3 regions of the Nitratireductor rhodophyticola genome follow, and region 2 is predicted to be linked to each of the others. Evidence: predicted binding sites of a transcription regulator. Region 2 holds the regulator's gene; each other region holds the start of a gene.
What was found. Region 2 encodes PhoB, which activates phosphate uptake and scavenging genes when phosphate is short. Its sites were predicted from a motif close to TGTCATNNANCTGTCAT; they were not measured.

Region 1: phnC (phosphonate ABC transporter ATP-binding protein) is a predicted target of PhoB. The motif match lies at 1,611-1,627, and genes of this name have one in related genera.
Region 3: ugpB (sn-glycerol-3-phosphate ABC transporter substrate-binding protein UgpB) is a predicted target of PhoB. The motif match lies at 2,408-2,424, and genes of this name have one in related genera.

Annotation. Positions count from the first base shown of each region.
Region 1 is NZ_JAHSSF010000002.1:263,215-269,082, forward strand. Features, by position in the region: gene phnD (phosphonate ABC transporter substrate-binding protein) at 1-578, opposite strand, end outside; gene phnC (phosphonate ABC transporter ATP-binding protein) at 666-1,508, opposite strand; gene KUG85_RS07000 (GFA family protein) at 1,735-2,142, shown strand; gene KUG85_RS07005 (NAD(P)H-dependent flavin oxidoreductase) at 2,155-3,111, opposite strand; gene KUG85_RS07010 (aminotransferase class I/II-fold pyridoxal phosphate-dependent enzyme) at 3,213-4,355, opposite strand; gene KUG85_RS07015 (hypothetical protein) at 4,512-5,600, shown strand; gene KUG85_RS07020 (cisplatin damage response ATP-dependent DNA ligase) at 5,792-5,868, opposite strand, start outside.
Region 2 is NZ_JAHSSF010000003.1:321,303-327,170, reverse strand. Features, by position in the region: gene pstB (phosphate ABC transporter ATP-binding protein PstB) at 1-335, shown strand, start outside; gene phoU (phosphate signaling complex protein PhoU) at 358-1,068, shown strand; gene phoB (phosphate regulon transcriptional regulator PhoB) at 1,106-1,792, shown strand; gene KUG85_RS12605 (hypothetical protein) at 1,859-2,185, opposite strand; gene KUG85_RS12600 (DUF1328 domain-containing protein) at 2,277-2,444, opposite strand; gene KUG85_RS12595 (response regulator) at 2,578-3,372, opposite strand; gene KUG85_RS12590 (NepR family anti-sigma factor) at 3,576-3,782, shown strand; gene KUG85_RS12585 (sigma-70 family RNA polymerase sigma factor) at 3,788-4,339, shown strand; gene KUG85_RS12580 (response regulator) at 4,336-4,737, opposite strand; gene KUG85_RS12575 (Crp/Fnr family transcriptional regulator) at 4,881-5,630, shown strand; gene KUG85_RS12570 (AI-2E family transporter) at 5,560-5,868, opposite strand, start outside.
Region 3 is NZ_JAHSSF010000005.1:149,296-155,163, reverse strand. Features, by position in the region: gene KUG85_RS19160 (CDP-alcohol phosphatidyltransferase family protein) at 1-302, opposite strand, end outside; gene KUG85_RS19155 (hypothetical protein) at 299-685, opposite strand; gene KUG85_RS19150 (phosphatidate cytidylyltransferase) at 682-1,632, opposite strand; gene KUG85_RS19145 (lysophospholipid acyltransferase family protein) at 1,632-2,270, opposite strand; gene ugpB (sn-glycerol-3-phosphate ABC transporter substrate-binding protein UgpB) at 2,485-3,807, shown strand; gene ugpA (sn-glycerol-3-phosphate ABC transporter permease UgpA) at 3,867-4,748, shown strand; gene ugpE (sn-glycerol-3-phosphate ABC transporter permease UgpE) at 4,761-5,597, shown strand; gene KUG85_RS19125 (sn-glycerol-3-phosphate import ATP-binding protein UgpC) at 5,614-5,868, shown strand, end outside.

The DNA.
Region 1 (5,868 bases), on a different contig from region 2:
GCGTCGAACGTGCCTTTCACCACTTCGAGAACGAGGTTCTCGTGGCCGCCACCGAAGCCGGTCTCGCCAAAGAACTCTTCAACAGTAGCGCCGACTGCCTTGGGCAGCGTGACGGCGGGAACGAGGTAACCGGAGGTGGAATCCGGGTCGGCGAAGCCGAGCTTCTTGCCCTTCATGTCTTCCAGCGACTTGATGCCGGAATCCTTGCGGGCCACCATGACCGAGTGATAGCCGGTGGAGCCGTCGGTCTGCACGGTGGTGAGGATCGGCTCAACGGCTTCCGGATCTTCCAGATAGACCTTCGCATAGCCCGAAGCGCCGAGCTCGGCATAGTCGAGCGTGCCGCCAAGCAGGCCCTGGATCACGCCGTCATAGTCGGCAGCCGGGAACAGAGCGACCTTCTCGACGCCCAGAACCTCGGGAAGCTTGTCGACCATGCAGGAGAAGTTGCGCAGGCGGTCGGCTTCGTTTTCGCCGCCGAGAATGCCGATGCGGAACTCCTTCAGGTCTTCGGCCTGTGCGCCGCCGACCATCATTGCGGTGAGCGCTACGGCGCCCATAAGAGCTTTCTTGAACATGACGTCTCTCCATTTGGGTGCCGGCTTTTCCCGCCGGCGGGTTTTCAGGCAGAGCGGCCCGTTACGCGGGCCAGGCGATCCCGTGGGTCAGACGGCGGCGAGCGCCGGTTGCGCCTGACCGGTCGATTTCCTTGCCGGCTGTGGAGCCGGGACATTGATGCTGGTGGAAGTGATGGCTTCGGAAAGCTCCGCGCCTTCCTCGCCGCCGTAAATGGTGCGCACCGCTTCGCTGGTCAGCGCCTCGGGTGGGCCGTCGAAGACCACAGCGCCCTTGGCCATGCCGACAATGCGGTTGCAATAGGCGCGCGCCGTGTCGAGCGTGTGCAGGTTGGTGATGACGGTGATGCCTTCGCGGGCGTTGATATCGGCCAGCGAGTCCATCACCACCTTGGCGTTGAGCGGATCGAGCGAGGCGATCGGCTCGTCGGCGAGGATCACCTTCGGCTCCTGCATGAGTGCGCGGGCGATCGCCACACGCTGCTGCTGGCCGCCGGAAAGCGTGCCGGCGCGCTGCAGCGCCGTCTGGGCGATGTCGAGGCGCTCCAGTGCGGCGATGGCGCGGATGCGCTCCTCGCGGGTGAACATGTTCATCAGGTTGAGAACGGTGGAACGATGGTTGAGGCGCCCGAGCAGGACGTTGGTCAGCACGTCGAGGCGCGGCACCAGATTGAACTGCTGGAAGATCATGGCGCAGTCGCGTTGCCAGCGGCGAAGCTCCGCCCCTCTGAGGGCCGATACCTCTTTGCCATGAAAAGTGATCGAGCCCTCTGAAGGATCGATCAGCCGGTTGATCATGCGCAGAAGCGTCGATTTTCCGGCGCCCGAGCGGCCAATGACGCCGACCATCTGGCCCTGTTCGATTTCCAGTTCCACGTCGCGCACGGCCGTGTTCTGTCCGAAGCGTCGGGTGACCTGTCGAATTTCAAGCATTTGCTGATCCCGTTAAGCGCCTTGTTGCGGCTCTCCCGCGGGCTTTCCGCCCTTGTTGCTCTTTCGCCTAATGGGTGTGGATGAAACCTGGATGTCGCCTGGGTGACGGTTTTTTGACAGTGCACAGCTCCGGCAGGTACGGGGCGATACGCATCGAATGCGGTTCTCTGCCGGATGTGTTAGTGGGTCCTGCCCCTAAGGGGCACCGTCTGGAGGGAAACAAACCATGAGTACGAAGCATTCCGGCACGTGTCTGTGTGGCACGGTGAGATTTGAGATCTCAGGCACATTCGAGCGCTTTTATCTGTGTCACTGTTCACGATGCAGGAAAGGATCGGGCTCCGCCCATGCGGCCAATCTGTTTTCGAGCGAGGCCGAGATCACCTGGCTTTCAGGCGAAGACTGTATCGAGAGTTATCGCGTGCCCGATGCGCGACACAGGAGAAGCTTCTGCCGAACCTGTGGTTCAGCTTTGCCGAGGGTGGAGGCGGGGGGCGCGATGGTCGTCGTTCCTGCCGGCAGCCTCGATACGCCCGTTGATATCCGGCCCAACGCGCATATCTGTCTTTCCAGCCGGGCGAACTGGGATGACGGGCTGGATGAGGTACCCCGGCTGGACGGCCTGCCGGGGTGATGCGTGAAATGGTTAGCGAGGGCCGCAGAGCCGCTTTCTTGCGGCTGCGTACTCGTCCGCAAGCCGATCCACCAGCGCCTCTGCGCCGGTGATCTCGCTCACCGCACCGACACCCTGTCCGCTGCCCCAGATATCGCGCCAGGCCTTTGCATCGGCGCTGGCGAAATTCATCTTCGACGGATCGGCTTCCGGCAGGTTGTCGGGGTCCATGCCGGCCTTGACGATGGAGCCTTTCAGATAATTGCCGTGCACGCCGGTAAAGAGGTTGGAATAGACGATATCGGCCGCGCGCGAAGAGACAATCATTTCCTTGTAATCGTCCGGCGCACGCGCTTCGTGTGTGGCGATGAACGGCGAGCCGATATAGGCGAGATCCGCGCCCATGGCCTGAGCGCCAAGAACCGCACCGCCATTGGCGATGGCGCCTGAAAGAAGCAGCGGCCCGTCGAACCACTGGCGGATTTCCTGCACCAGGGCAAAGGGAGAAAGCGTGCCTGCATGGCCGCCGGCCCCGGTTGCAACCGCGATCAGCCCGTCAGCGCCCTTTTCGATGGCCTTCCGTGCATGGCGGTCGTGAATGATGTCGTGCAGCACGATGCCGCCATAGGAATGGACGGCCTGGTTCACCTCCTCGACCGCGCCGAGCGAGGTGATGACGATCGGCACCTTGTGATCAACACAGACCCTCAGGTCGTGCTCCAGCCGGTCGTTGGAACGGTGAACGATCTGGTTGACCGCGAAGGGGGCGGAGGGGCGATCCGGGTTCTGTGCGTCATGCGCGGCGAGCTCTTCGGTGATCTGCGAAAGCCACTCGTCGAGCTGTTCCTTGGGGCGGGCGTTGAGCGCGGGAAACGAGCCCACCACGCCGGCCTTGCACTGCGCCACCACCAGCGGCGGATGCGAGATAATGAACAGAGGCGCGCCGACCACGGGCAAACGCAATGTGTCGAAAACGGCCGGAAGCGCCATTGGCTATCCCCTTAATTGACGTATTCGTAAACGTCAAAGCTTCTACAGCATCTCACCCCGTGTTGAAAACCTCCGGCCGCACATTTTGTGCCGATGCTTTCTCAGCCGGGCGCGATGTCGTTGTGCCGGCGCGCGAGGAAATCCTTCATCGCCGCAAGCCCGGCTTCAATGCCCCTGCGTCCGAAGCCAACGCGGAAGCGTCCCGCGGGGGTCTCCATCAGCTCTGACCGGTAGACCGAGGCGGGCAACAGCAGAACGCCCGCCTGCTCCACGAGATCATGACAGAACCGCTCGACACCGTCCCGCCCGTTGTAGCGTGGATAGGCAACGCAGCCGCCATCCGGGTGCCGCCAGTCGAACAGGTCCGGATACTCTGCGAAGAAAGTATCCATCTTCTCCAGATTCTCTGCGATAAGCGCGCGATTGCGCGCGAGGATCCGGTCGCTCACCGAAAGCGCCATGACCGCCAGCCGTTCGCTCGGGGCGGAATTGCAGATGGAGAGATAGTGCTTGTAGCGCTCCAGCTTTTGCAACAGCGCCGTGTCGCGGCTGGCGATCCAGCCGATACGCAGGCCCGGCAGGCCGTAGGCCTTGGACATGACGTTGAGGGAAACGCCCTTTTCATAGGCTTCCGCTGCCTGCGGCAGGCGCCCGGCCTCGTCGCGTTCGAGCAGGCGGTAGACCTCATCACTGAAAAGGTAGAGATCGTGCTCGCGGCACAGCGCCACGAGGGCCGCGAAATCCTCCTGCGGCATCAGGGCGCCGGTCGGATTGTTGGGCAGATTGACCGAGATGAGCTTCGTGTTGGGACGGATCGCGGCACGCACCGCATCGAGATCGAGCCGCCAGTTGTCGTTTTCCAGAAGCGGAACGCCGGTCACCGCGCACAGCCCCAGCGGCACGGTCTCCGCAGCCTGGTAGTTTGGAACGGAAACGATGGCGTGATCCTCGGATGAAAGCATCACCCGCATGGCCGCATAAATGCCTTCCTCCGCCCCAGCGAAGCAGAGAATGTCACGCGCGGAAAGACCGTCATAGGTGGCGGCAATGGCCTCGCGCAGGTCGGGCGCGCCCCATGTTTCCGTGTAGCCGAGCCACAGCGCATCGAGATTTTCACGCGCGGAAGGCCCGGCCATCTGCGTCAGTTCGCCAAGCGTCATGCTCTCCATGTCGGAAGCGGTCATGTGATGCCGGGCGTTGAACTCCCAGCGGGAAAAGTGAACCTCGAGCGCGAAATCCCGCATTCTGAACTCCTTGGGGCATGATTGGGATGGACATTGAACCGGATTCCACGTGCCTGGGCGGGAGAAGCCGATTGTTCACACCTTGTTATGACCGTTGATTGCATACTCACCAAAGGTTAACCATGGGGCAATGACAGGCAAAGAGGGCAGCCAGCCTTGGACGCGATAGAAAATGCGATAAGAAAGGCGTTCGAAAAGGGCGATGCGAGCAAACGGCCTTTTCGTGAGAAGGTTTATCGTTCTGCCTTTGCCGCACTGGAACGCACGCTCGAAGCGCGCGACGATCTTTCAGAAGATGCGAAGCTCGCAAGACGCGACAATCTGAAGGCTACGATTACGGAGATCGAGACGGAGTTCGTGCCTGCCGCCGCGCCTTCGTCTCCGGCGGCGCCGAAGGCCCCTCCGGTTTCGCGGCCCGAACCGCGTCGGCGACAGGCTTCTTCACCGCAGGTATCGCCGGAGCCGCGTCGTGCGCCGCGCCCGAAGGACGACAATGGCGATTTCGCGCCGCGGATTGACCCCCGTGACCGCGGCTTCACTCCCGATGAGCCCTCGCAGGAGGATGCAAAGCGCCGTATTCGCGCGGCGCTACCCCGGCAGCGCCGTCCCTACGCCATGCTTTTTCTGGTGGCGACCCTGGTGGCTTTCGCCGGCATGGGGCTCTGGTGGACCATGTCCAGTGGAATCCTGATGTCCAGCGATGAGCGCGACACCAGTGTGCGAAATCCGCCGCTGGCCCTTGAGGAGGACAGTTTTTCAGGCGGCGACGATGCGTCATCTTCCGGATCACGTGGAAGCCGGGCGGCCGGCCAGTGGATCACGGTTTTCGACCCGGCCGACCCGACCAGTGTTTCGGCACCGGACGGCGGCAATATCGACGTGATGCGCAATGACGATCAGATATTCCTGCGCGTAAGCACCGCTGGCAGCGCCGGCATCTCCTTCGATGTCGGGCAGGGCGTTCTGGAGACACTTGCCGGACGAAACGCCATTTTCAGCATCGAGGCCCGGGCGCAGGATGGCGAGGAAACGCAGCTCTCGCTGTCCTGCAGTTTCGGAGCACTCGGCGGTTGCGGGCGCACCCGCTACGTGGTGGGGCCAACCCGCGCTGACTACCTCTTCGAAGTCGAGCTGCCCAATCAGTCGCCCAGTGGCGGCGGCACGATCACGATCATTCCCGATGCAACGGGCGAAGGGCACGCGCTTGACGTTTTCTCCATCCGCGCTGCCAGAGCAACGCGGTAGTCCGGGCCTCTACAGCGCCGCGCGTCTTATAAGACGCGCAAAGGACGCTGTAACACTTTCAAATGAATTCATTTGAAAGCGACATGCATTAGAGCATCGGACCGAAAAGTGGGATCCGGTTTTCGGATTATTCCGATGCTCCATCAATCGTTTAGATCGTCCTTTGTGCGTCCGGATGGACGCACGGCGATCTAGTCAGCGAGCATGGCCGTCAGCGTTTCAAGCCGGTCCGCCTCGGCTGCCGGTTTGTCCCAGCGCAGGCGGGAGA
Region 2 (5,868 bases):
TGCATGAGCCTGGAACGGGTCTCTCCGGCGGCCAGCAGCAGCGTTTATGCATTGCGCGTGCCATCGCGGTTTCGCCCGAGGTGATCCTCATGGACGAACCGTGCTCGGCGCTCGACCCCATCGCCACCGCCAAGGTGGAGGAGCTGATCGACGAGCTGCGCGAGAATTACACCATCGTCATCGTCACGCACTCCATGCAGCAGGCGGCGCGCGTGTCGCAGCGCACGGCCATGTTCCATCTGGGCAACCTTGTCGAGGAAGGCCCGACGGACAAGATGTTCACCAATCCGGATGACAAGCGCACCCAGGATTACATCACCGGCCGCTTCGGTTGACGCACAGATAAGGAACCAGATCATGGGCGAGCACACAGTCAGCTCCTTCGATGAGGAACTCGGTGAGATCGACCGCCTCATCCGCGATATGGGCGATCTCTCCGGTGCGATGACCCGCGCCTCAACCAATGCCCTGCTCAACTCCGACACTGCGCTCGCGCAGCGTGTCATCTCCGACGACACGATCATGGATGCCAAGCAGCGCGATCTCGACGAGCGTGCGATCACGCTGATTGCCAAGCGCCAGCCGATGGCGCAGGACCTGCGCAGCGTTGTGGGTGCCATTCGCATGGCAGCCGACCTGGAGCGCATTGGCGATCTCGCCAAGAACATCGCCAAGCGCGTGAGCGCGGTCGGGCAGAGCGCCACGCCGCGCACGCTCGCCCATTCCATCGATGCGATGGCAGGTCTGGTGCTGCATCAGGTCAATGCGGTGGTCGAGCACTATGTGAAGCGCGATGCCGAAGCGCTGATCCGGTTGCGCGACGAGGATGAGAAGATCGACATTCAGTATACGTCGGTGTTTCGCGAACTGCTGACCTACATGATGGAGGATCCGCGCAATATCACGTCGTGCACGCATCTTCTGTTTTGCGCCAAGAATCTCGAACGCATCGGCGATCACGTGACGAATATCGCCGAAAATGCCTATTATGTGGTGACGGGGGAACAGCTTCCGGTCCAGCGGCCGAAGCTCGATGAAACACAGATGACGGTCGATGCGGATGCGTAGACGGCCGTAGCAATGCCCTAGGAGAATGCCTTCCATGATTGCCCCCAAGGTCATGGTCGTTGAAGACGACGAACCGCTCTGCGTCCTGCTGAAATACAATCTGGAGGCCGAGGGTTATCAGGTAGAGATGATTTCGCGCGGCGATGAAGCCGAGGTGCGCCTGCAGGAAAATGTCCCGGATCTGCTCGTTCTGGACTGGATGGTCCCGGCTGTGTCGGGCATCGAACTGTGTCGCCGGCTTCGCATGCGCCCGGAAACCGAGCGCCTGCCGATCATCATGCTCACCGCGCGCGGTGAGGAAAGCGACCGCGTGCGCGGACTTTCCACCGGCGCCGACGATTATCTCGTGAAGCCCTTTTCGACACCGGAGTTCGTGGCGCGTGTCCGCGCGCTCCTGCGCCGGGCCAAGCCGGAAGTGCTGTCAACGGTTCTCTCCGTCGGCGACATTGTGCTCGACCGGGAATCGCACCGCGTTTACCGGCGCAAGAATGAAATCCGTCTCGGACCGACAGAGTTCCGTCTTCTGGAATTCATGATGCAGCATCCCGGCCGCGTTTTCTCGCGCAGCCAGCTGCTCGACAATGTCTGGGGTGAAACGATCTATATCGATGAGCGCACGGTTGACGTCCATGTGGGCCGGTTGCGCAAGGCCGTGAATCAGGGCCGGCTTCCCGACGTGATCCGCACCATTCGCGGCGCCGGCTACGCGATCCGTGAAGCCTGAGACAGACCGACACAAAAACCCCGGCGCAATTGCCGGGGTTTTTGTATGTCGTTGCAGTCGGTTCGATCACTTCATGAGCGTGCTTGCGGGCCTGCCATGTTCGTTCCGGGCAACCGCAAAGCTCGTCACCGGCTCAAGGGTGGCCGTCAGCTTGCCGTCGTCCGTAACGTCCCATTCCAGAACCGCGTCGTCATAGACGAGCGCCGGATCAACATAGACACATGTCGCCATAACACGCGGAGCCTCGCTTTCGAGCTCACGCATCGAGACGGGCCTTTCCGCCTCGCACTCCTCGAATGTCTCATAGACAGGCGTGGGGGCGGGCAATTCGCGGCATTCGGCCATGTTGCCGGAGCAGCCGACAATCAGAAGAAGCGCAGCGATGTGTTCCATGGCATTCTCCTTTCATTGTCTCCCCGAAGCGGAAGCCATGGAAGGTCCGCCTCGCCGGGTGCCGCATTCGTTTACGTCATTGTCCCCTTGTTTAACCGCGTCTCCTCAGCAGTCCCATGATCAGGGAAATGGCGAGAAGAGCGAGGAAAATATAGAACAGGATCTGCGCGATTCCTGCGGACGCGCCTGCAATCCCACCGAAGCCGAGGGCGCCGGCGATGAGCGCCACGACCAGAAATATAAGTGCCCAGTAAAGCATGCTGTCTCTCCGTTTAGTTATGGCTCCTAAACGCCTGCGCAGGGAGATTGGTTCCCGATCGAAAGAAAACCGGCAAAATAAAAGGCCGCCCGTGGAGGGGCGGCCCTTCGGAAGCGGTGAAGCCAGCACTCAATCAGGCAGCGGCGCGTGCCTGGTGATCGAAGAACAGCGCCTGACTGATCAGCGCCTTGACCATTTCGGGACTGAACGGCTTGGTGACCAGGAAAGTCGGCTCCGGGCGTTCGCCGGTCAGCAATCTCTCCGGGAAAGCCGTGATGAAGATGACGGGAACGGTCGCCGCTTCGAGAATTTCGTTCACGGCATCGAGGCCCGAGCTTCCATCCGCAAGCTGGATATCGGCAAGCACCATTTTCGGCTGTGTCTTCGCGAACATCTCTACAGCCTGCTTGTGCGTGCGGGCGTTGCCGACAACCCGATGACCGAGGCTTTCGACCATCTCCTCGATATCCATGGCAATCAGAGGCTCATCCTCGATGATCAGGATATCGGTTGCCACCTGGCGGGAGATCTCTTCGCTGGCCTCGTGCAGCATTGCGTTGATACCGTTGAGATCGGTCTCAAGAATCTCCGCTGCCTCCTCAGGCCGAAAGTTCTCGACCGCCACCAGAAGGAAAGCCTGGCGTGGACGTGGCGCGAGGGATGACAGATTGCTCGAGGCGCGCTGTTCCCAGGCAGAGGCAGGGGCGGTGTCGGGCACTGGCACATCAAGCGTTTCGAACAGCGATGTGAACAGCCTGAAGAGCGCGATCCTGTCGGTCGACGCTTCGGGAAAGATGCTCGTGTCGGCAATAAGCGCTTCAAGCACCGCGGCCACCAGGGCGTCACCGCTCGATTGAGAACCGGATACCGCTCTTGAAAAGCGCCGCAGATAGGGAAGGTGCGGAGCGATACGCGCTGACAGGGTCATGGATTTCAGGTCTCCCTCGTAACGTGGCAATGGGAACAATGTACATTTATGATGTGTGAAACGCCCGTTCCGCGAAAATGTTCCGCGGGGACGGAACGATTTCCGATCGGCGGCGTTTGGCAAGACACGAGACAGTGATGGCGCGGGGCAATCGCTTATGTCCGGGCCAGTGGGAGACAAGACCTCATGGATGAAGACAGGGCATGAATTACGGCAAACCCAACACCCGAAGCGGCCTGGATAGGCGTGGCAAGGACGATGATCCTCTCGGCGCAAACTCCGAGATCGGGCGCAAGCTCAGGCAATATTACGACGATTTGATTGCGGAAGACATTCCGGATCGGTTCAGCGACCTGCTCAATCAGCTCGAGCAGAAGAGCAGCGCTGGTACCGCCGGAAACGAGGATTGATATCTATGAGTGTGTATCCGGGCTTTCGTGACGATCTTCTGGCTGCCGTGCCCAGTCTGCGCGCGTTCGCGGTTTCGCTTTCGAAGAATGCCGACCGGGCCGATGACCTGGTTCAGGAGGCGCTCGTCAAGGCGTGGGACAAGCAGGCAAGCTATCAGCCGGGCACAAATCTGAAGGCATGGCTCTTCACCATCCTGCGCAACGAGTTTTATTCGCAGATGCGCAAGCGCAAACGCGAGGTCGAGGACAGCGATGGTGCCATCACGGCCCGTCTCTCCGTCCATCCGCCCCAGGAGGGGTCGGTCGACCTCAAGGACTTCCGCCGTGCGCTCGAGCAGTTGCCAGAAGATCAGCGCGAGGCGATCATTTTGATCGGCGCGTCAGGTTTCTCCTATGAGGAAGCCGCCGAGATCTGCGACTGCGCCGTCGGCACGATCAAGAGCCGTGTCAGCCGCGCCCGGACGCGGTTGCAGGAAATTCTGGCTATCACCGGTGAGAATGATTTTGGGCCGGATGCCATCTCCACCCAGATCACCAATTCGGTCTTCACCGCTTAATCGGATTGCTGTCCGGCCCCGGCAGGCGAAGAGCCGATCGCCTGCGCGAGCGCTTCGATAAGATCGCTGTCCTTGTAGGGTTTTTCGACAATCGCGACGCCGTTGAAGGTCTCGAAGACCTGATGGTTGGCGGCATAGCCCGTTGCAAAGATAAAGGGTATGCGCCGGCTTTGCAGAAGGCGGGCGAATTCGTCCGTCCAGTTGTCTGAAATCTTGATGTCGAGAATCGCGGTCGAGATGCGGCCCGCTTCGAGAATATCAGGCCCAAGCGCGTTGAATGAGGCGATGGTCACCACATCCTCGGCGCCGTGTTCCTTGCAGAGTGCCTCTATATTCATGGCAATCATGGTCTCGTCTTCGACAAGAAGAACGCGTGCGCCGTCCAGGGTTTTCTTCAAGCGGGCATCCTTCCGAAGCCAGAGAATCCATTCCTTTTGAACTCTCATTAGTTGACTGACTTGTCATTAAAAAAAGACATACCCCTGACGGAACCGGACAGTCCCAGATGGCGTTCCTCTTTATCAGCGGATTGAGGCAACCCGTGACAAAAGAACAAGAACTCACTCACAACAGTTTACCGTGTGAAAAATGTCCTCTGCGAAAGCGCAATATTTTCCGTGATTTTGAAGCCGACGAACTCGATTTCGTCGGTCGTTTCAAAAAAGGCGATCTCGCGGTCAAGAAGGGCGCAACCGTCCTGGTCGAGGGGGCGCACAATCCGCATCTTTACACCGTTCTTTCCGGATGGGGCTTTCGCTACAAACTTCTTGAGGACGGCCGCCGGCAGATCGTGAATTACGTGATGCCCGGGGATCTGGTCGGTCTGCAGGGCAGCCTGCTTGGCGAGATGAAACATTCCGTCGAGGCGCTCTCTCAGATGGTCCTGTGTGTGTTCGAGAAGGCGGAGCTGTTTTCGCTCTATCGCAAGTTTCCCGAGCTCGCCTACGACATCACCTGGATCGCGTCGCGCGAAGAATGCATGCTGGACGACAATCTGCTTACGGTGGGGCGGCGCACCGCGCTGGAAAAAGTCGCCTATCTGCTGGTGTTCATCCTCGAGCGTAGCCGGCAAAGCGGCCTGACAAAGAACGGTACGCTTTCCATCACGCAGCAGCACGTGGCCGATACGCTCGGCATATCGGTCGTTCACACCAACAAGACCATCGCCCGCCTCATGGAGCGCGGCCACGTGAAATGGGAAGACGGCGGTTGCCGAATCCTCAATCCGGAGGCCTTGGCCGAATTGGCGGGCTGGACGGCCGAGCGAGCGGGGAAGCGGCCTTTTCTATAGGCGCATGTGGCACGACCGGCCGTGCCCTTGAGCGCGGTCTGGCGGGCGCTGGAGGTTCTATGCCCGGGATGATGTTGCCGGCGACTGCGTAAAGCGTCAGCAATGCAGGGATCGCAATGAACCCGCCGATGGGTCCCCACATCCAGAGCCAGAATGCGATTGCCAGAAAAACGATGAAGGGGTTGAGCGTCATCCGCCGGCCGATAACGGTTGGCGTGACGAACTGTGCCTCGATCGC
Region 3 (5,868 bases), on a different contig from region 2:
TCGTTCCAGAAGGCGCCATCCGGCGAACCCTTGCCCGCCTCCACGGCCACCATTCCATCGAAGAGGTTGCACAGGAGGCGGCATTGCACAAAAAGGCCGCCCAGAAAAAGGAACGCCAGCCTGGCCGCGCCATCGGTCTCGCCCGTCTGCCAGAAGGCGAGGCCGGCGAGCGCTGCAAACCCCATGCTCGCCATGGAGATCTGGTTGGGTGTGATGGAGGTCGCGGCCAGCCAGCGTGTCACGGTGTGGGCCCAGCCGGTGTCGCGGCTGGCCAATGGGCGGCGGTTTTCGGTCTCGCTCACGGTCGGGCACTCCATAGGGTGTAGGTATAGAGGGCCGCATAAGATGTTGCGACCGTCAACGGTACGGTGATCGTTGCCAGAATTTCGGGCGTCCCGGCAAGGCTGTGAATGGCGTAGAGAAGGGTCAGCGAGGTGAGGCCTGCGTAGAGCGGAGGCAGAACGAGGCCGGAAAGCCCCTCATGGCGCGCCACCAGCGTTTCGATGAACCGCTTGAGGAAAAGGGTTATGCAGGCGGAGAGGCTTCCCTGAACGACGCCCGCCAGCAATGGGCCGGGCATTGCATACCCCCGGTTGGCAAACACCGCCCACGCGCCCATGGCGAGAAAGGCAAAACCCATGTGCACGGCGCTGCTTTTCGCCAGCCGGGCCAGCGCCGTTTTCATGTAAGAGACCACCAGTAGCGCACGAGGTGAAAGAAGATGGGGGCCGAGAAGATCACCGAATCCAGCCGATCGATGAAGCCGCCATGGCCGGCGATCAGGTGTCCCCAGTCCTTCACGCCACGGTCGCGCTTGATGGCCGACATGACGAGCCCGCCGAAAAAGCCCATGAGCACGATGACAAAGGACAGCAGTCCCGCCTGAACCGGGGTGAACGGTGTCATCCAGAAGAGGGCCGCACCGACGAGTGTGGCGCTCAGCGCACCGCCGACAAACCCCTCCACCGTCTTCGATGGAGAGAGCTTCGGCGCGATTTTGGTGCGTCCGATGAGCTTGCCCCAAACATATTGCAGCACGTCGCTCGACTGCACGACGACCACCAGGAAGGCGATCAGGAGCAGGTTGCGCCCTTCATAGCCGGGGATCTGCAGCGTGAGCAGTGCCGGCACATGGGAAACGCAGAAGACGCAGATCATCAGCGCCCATTGCACTTCCGCCACCCGCACAAGGAAATGATCCGTATCGCCCCGCAGTGCCGAGACGATGGGCATCAGGAGAAATGCGTAGACCGGCACGAGGATCGAATAGAGCCCATACCAGTCGATATAGACGAGATAGTATTGAAGCGGCAGCACGAGGAAGAAGGCGGAAGCGAGCGCCCAGTGATCGCCGCGCCGCGTGTCGGTCAGCGTCACGAATTCGCGTAAGGCAGCGAAAGAGGCGAAGCCGAAGAGAAGGATCGCACCCATCCGGCCGAAGAGCAGCGCACCGCCCATCAGGATGATCATCACCCACCAGGCGTTTACCCGGTCGTTGAGGTTTTCGATGACGGCATTGGACCCGTCGGGTGAAAGCCTGCGCTGGAGGAGATGTCCCACAAGCGAGGCGGCAACGAGAACGGCGGCAAGTCCGCCGAGCAGTTTCAGAAGATCGATCTGGTGCTCGGTCATCACGCGTTCCCTTGTTTGACGCCGGACAGGGATAAGAGCGCGTTGCGCGCGCGGGTGAGGAAAGCGTCCTTGGTTTCGTCTTTGCCGACACGCAACGGCGCACCGAAGGTAACCGTGCAGATAAGCGGCACGGGAACGAACTCTCCCTTGGGCATGACGCGGTTCAGATTGTCGATCCAGACCGGCACGAAATCCACGTCGGGCCGCGCTTTTGCGAGATGAAAGATTCCGCTCTTGAAAGGAAGAAGAGCGGCATCGGTTTCATTGCGCGTGCCTTCGGGAAAGATGATGAGGGAAGCGCCTCCATCGAGCGCGTCGGCCATCTGCCCTATGGGATCGCTTGCGCGCGTGTCGCGGTTCCTGTCGATCAGCACTGCATTGAATACGTCTCGGCCGATGAAACGGCGCGTGGGGGATTTCAGCCAGTAGTCTGCGCCGGCCACCGGTCGGGTTTGCCGGCGCATGCGGGCAGGCAGAACTGTCCACAGCAGGATAAAGTCGCCGTGGCTGACATGGTTGGCAAAATAGACCCGTTGCCGCGGGACTGGCTCAATGCCCTCCCAGTCGGCCCGCACGGCGGTGATGAAGCGTGCGAACAGCGTAATCGCACCCGCTGCCAGACGCGCTATGATTGCCATTGTCCCTCAAGCCCTGAACCGATTCGATCCCTGCCCTTGTATAGGACCGCTGTAGACAAGGCCAACCGCGTCAAAACATGATCCCAGCATGAAATTTCCATAACGGAAAAGGTATGGACAATGCATTCTGCAGATGCTGTCATCCAACCGTAACAATAGCCGACCAATAGAGACCGGTCCTAAACCGGCGTTCGACGCTACAGGGAGATGAAACATGAAACTTCGCGCAATGCTTTCCGCAGCCACAGCGTTGACTGTGGCGCTTCCGGCAATGATCGGCGTCGCACAGGCGCAGACCCAGGTCCAGTTCTGGCATGCCTTTACCGGTCGTCTTGGTGAACTTCTGGAAAAGCAGGTCTCGGATTTCAACGCCAGTCAGGATGACTATGAAGTCGTTGCCACGCTCAAAGGCAACTACTCGGAAGCCCTGAATGCCGGCATCGCCGCCTTCCGCGCCGGCGAGCAGCCGCACATTCTGCAGGTGTTCGAGGTCGGCACGGCCACGATGATGGCTGCCAAGGGCGCGATCAAGCCGGTCTATGAAGTGATGGCCGAGGCTGAGGCCGCGTTCGATCCGAGCGCCTACCTTGCTCCGGTTGCCGGCTACTACACCAACACCGACGGCGAAATGCTGTCGCTGCCCTACAACTCCTCGACGCCTGTTCTCTACATCAACAAGAATGCACTGGAGGAAGCCGGTCTCGATCCCGAGACGAAGCCTGCCACCTGGCCGGAGGTTGAGGAAATCCTCGTCAAGCTCAAGGAAGCCGGCTCTGAATGCCCGCTGACGACGGCCTGGCAGTCATGGGTTCATCTCGAGAATCTGAGCGCCTACCACAATGTGCCCTTCGCCACCGAAGCCAACGGGTTTGCCGGCACCAACACCGAGCTTGCCTTCAATGGCGACCTGCAGGTGAAGCACATCGACAAGATGGGCGAATGGGCCAAGGAAGGCCTCTTCAGCTATTCGGGCCGCCGCAATGAGGGCGGTGCGCGTTTCCGCTCGGGCGAGTGCGCCATGTTCACCGAATCGTCGGCCGGTTACGCCGGCGTGAAGGCCGAGGCCGACTTCCCCTTCACCGTGACCAACCTGCCTTACTGGCCGGATGCGGAAGGCGCGCCCTACAACACCATCATCGGTGGCGCTTCGCTGTGGGTCATGTCGGGCCATGAGGCCGAGGAATATGCCGGCGTTGCCGCGTTCCTGAATTACCTGTCCAGCGCTGAAGTGCAGGCTCAGTGGCACCAGGACACCGGCTATCTGCCGATCACCACGGCTGCCTATGAGCTGACCAAGGAGCAGGGCTTCTACAACGAGAACCCTGGCACCGACGTCGCTATCCTGCAGATGACCGGCAAGGCTCCGACGGAAAACTCCAAGGGCATTCGCCTGGGCAATTTCGACCAGATACGCGCCATCATCGACGAGGAACTGGAAGCCGTCTGGCAGGGCCAGAAGGACGCCAAAGCGGCGCTCGACGAGGCCGTGAGCCGCGGCAATGAGCTCCTGCGCCGCTTCGAGCAGTCGACGCGCTAAGTCTTTGAAATCTCAGGGCCGGCAGCAATCTTGCCGGCCCTTTCTTATCCGGTCGGCCCATGGAAAAGCGCGTTACCTTCGACAACCGGTTGTTGCCATACTTGCTGCTGACACCGCAGCTGGTGGTGACGATTGTTTTCTTCTTCTGGCCCGCCGCGCAGGCCCTCTACCAGTCCCTGCTTCTGCCCGATCCGTTCGGGCTTGGAGCGCGCTTTGTCTGGTTTTCGAATTTCGAGTATCTCTTCAACGACCGGTACTATCTTCAGTCCTTCGTCACCACGGCCGTGTTCACCTTCTTCGTGACGCTGGTCTCCATGTCGGTCGCGCTGCTCTTTGCCGTGATGGCCGATCAGGTCATCAAGGGGGCGGGGGCTTACAAGACGCTGCTTATATGGCCTTATGCCGTGGCCCCTGCCGTTGCTGGCGTGATGTGGCTCTTCATGTTCCAGCCCTCAATCGGCGTAATCGCTTTCTACATGAAGGCCATTGGGATCGACTGGAACCCGGTGCTTGATGGCGGTCAGGCGATGACGCTGGTCATTCTCGCCGCCGCGTGGAAGCAGATCAGCTACAATTTCCTGTTTTTCCTCGCCGGCCTTCAGGCGATCCCCAAAAGCCTGATCGAGGCGGCGGCGATCGATGGCGCGGGCAAATGGCACCGCTTCCGCACCATCATCTTCCCGCTTCTGTCGCCCACCACATTCTTCCTGCTGGTGGTCAACATCGTCTACGCCTTCTTCGAGACCTTCGGCATCATCCACACCATGACGTCCGGCGGGCCGGGCCAGTCCACCACCATCCTCGTCTACAAGGTCTATTCCGACGGGTTCGTCGGGCAGGATCTCGGCTCCTCCGCCGCCCAGTCGGTCATCCTCATGGTTGTCGTGGGCATTCTCACCGTCATCCAGTTCCGCTTCATCGAGCGGCGCGTGCACTATTGAGGAGGGCGGAACATGGTTGAAAAACAGGGCTTTGGCACGATCCTGATGCATGCGGTGCTGATCATCGGCATCGCCATCGTCTGCTTCCCGATCTATCTCACCTTTGTCGGCTCGACGCTGACGCATTTCGAGATCATCCGCCCGCCCATGCCGCTGGTGCCGGGACCGCATTTCATTGACAATTATAGCGAAGCGCTCACTTCCGGCATCACCGCGCCGGTGGGGCGCATGCTGTTCAATTCTTTCGTCATGGCCATGGGCATCGCCATCGGCAAGATCGCCATTTCGATCCTGTCGGCCTATGCGATCGTCTATTTCCGCTTTCCGTTTCGCATGCTTGCTTTCTGGGCGATCTTCATGACGCTGATGCTGCCGGTGGAGGTGCGCATCGTGCCGACCTATGAGGTTGTCGCTTCGCTCGGCATGCTCAATTCCTACACCGGCCTGATCCTGCCGCTGATCGCCTCGGCCACCGCCACCTTCCTGTTCCGCCAGTTCTTCATGACCGTGCCGGATGAGCTGGTGGAGGCTGCGCGTGTCGACGGTGCGGGGCCGCTGCGCTTTTTCAAGGACATTCTCCTGCCGCTCTCGGTGACCAACATCGCGGCGCTATTCGTGATCCTCTTCATCTACGGTTGGAACCAGTTCCTCTGGCCGCTTCTGATCACGACCAAGCCGGAAATGAACACCATCGTGATGGGTCTGAAACAGATGATGCCGACCGCCGATGACTACGGCAACTGGCCCGTGACCATGGCGGCGGCGACGCTGGCCGTTCTGCCGCCGGTGGCGGTCGTGATCTTCATGCAGCGCCTTTTCGTCAAAGGCCTTGTCGAGACAGAGAAATAGAAGGACCGAAATCGGCATGGCGACGATTTCCATACGCGACGTTCGCAAATCCTACGGCAAGACCGAGGTCATCCATGGCGTCAGTCTGGATGTGGCCGATGGCGAATTCATCGTCATTGTCGGCCCGTCCGGCTGCGGCAAGTCCACGCTTCTGCGCATGGTGGCCGGGCTTGAGCGCATCACCGCCGGCACGATGGAAATCGGCGGGCGGGTGGTCAACGATCTGGAGCCGCGCGAACGCGACATCGCGATGGTGTTCCAGAACTATGCG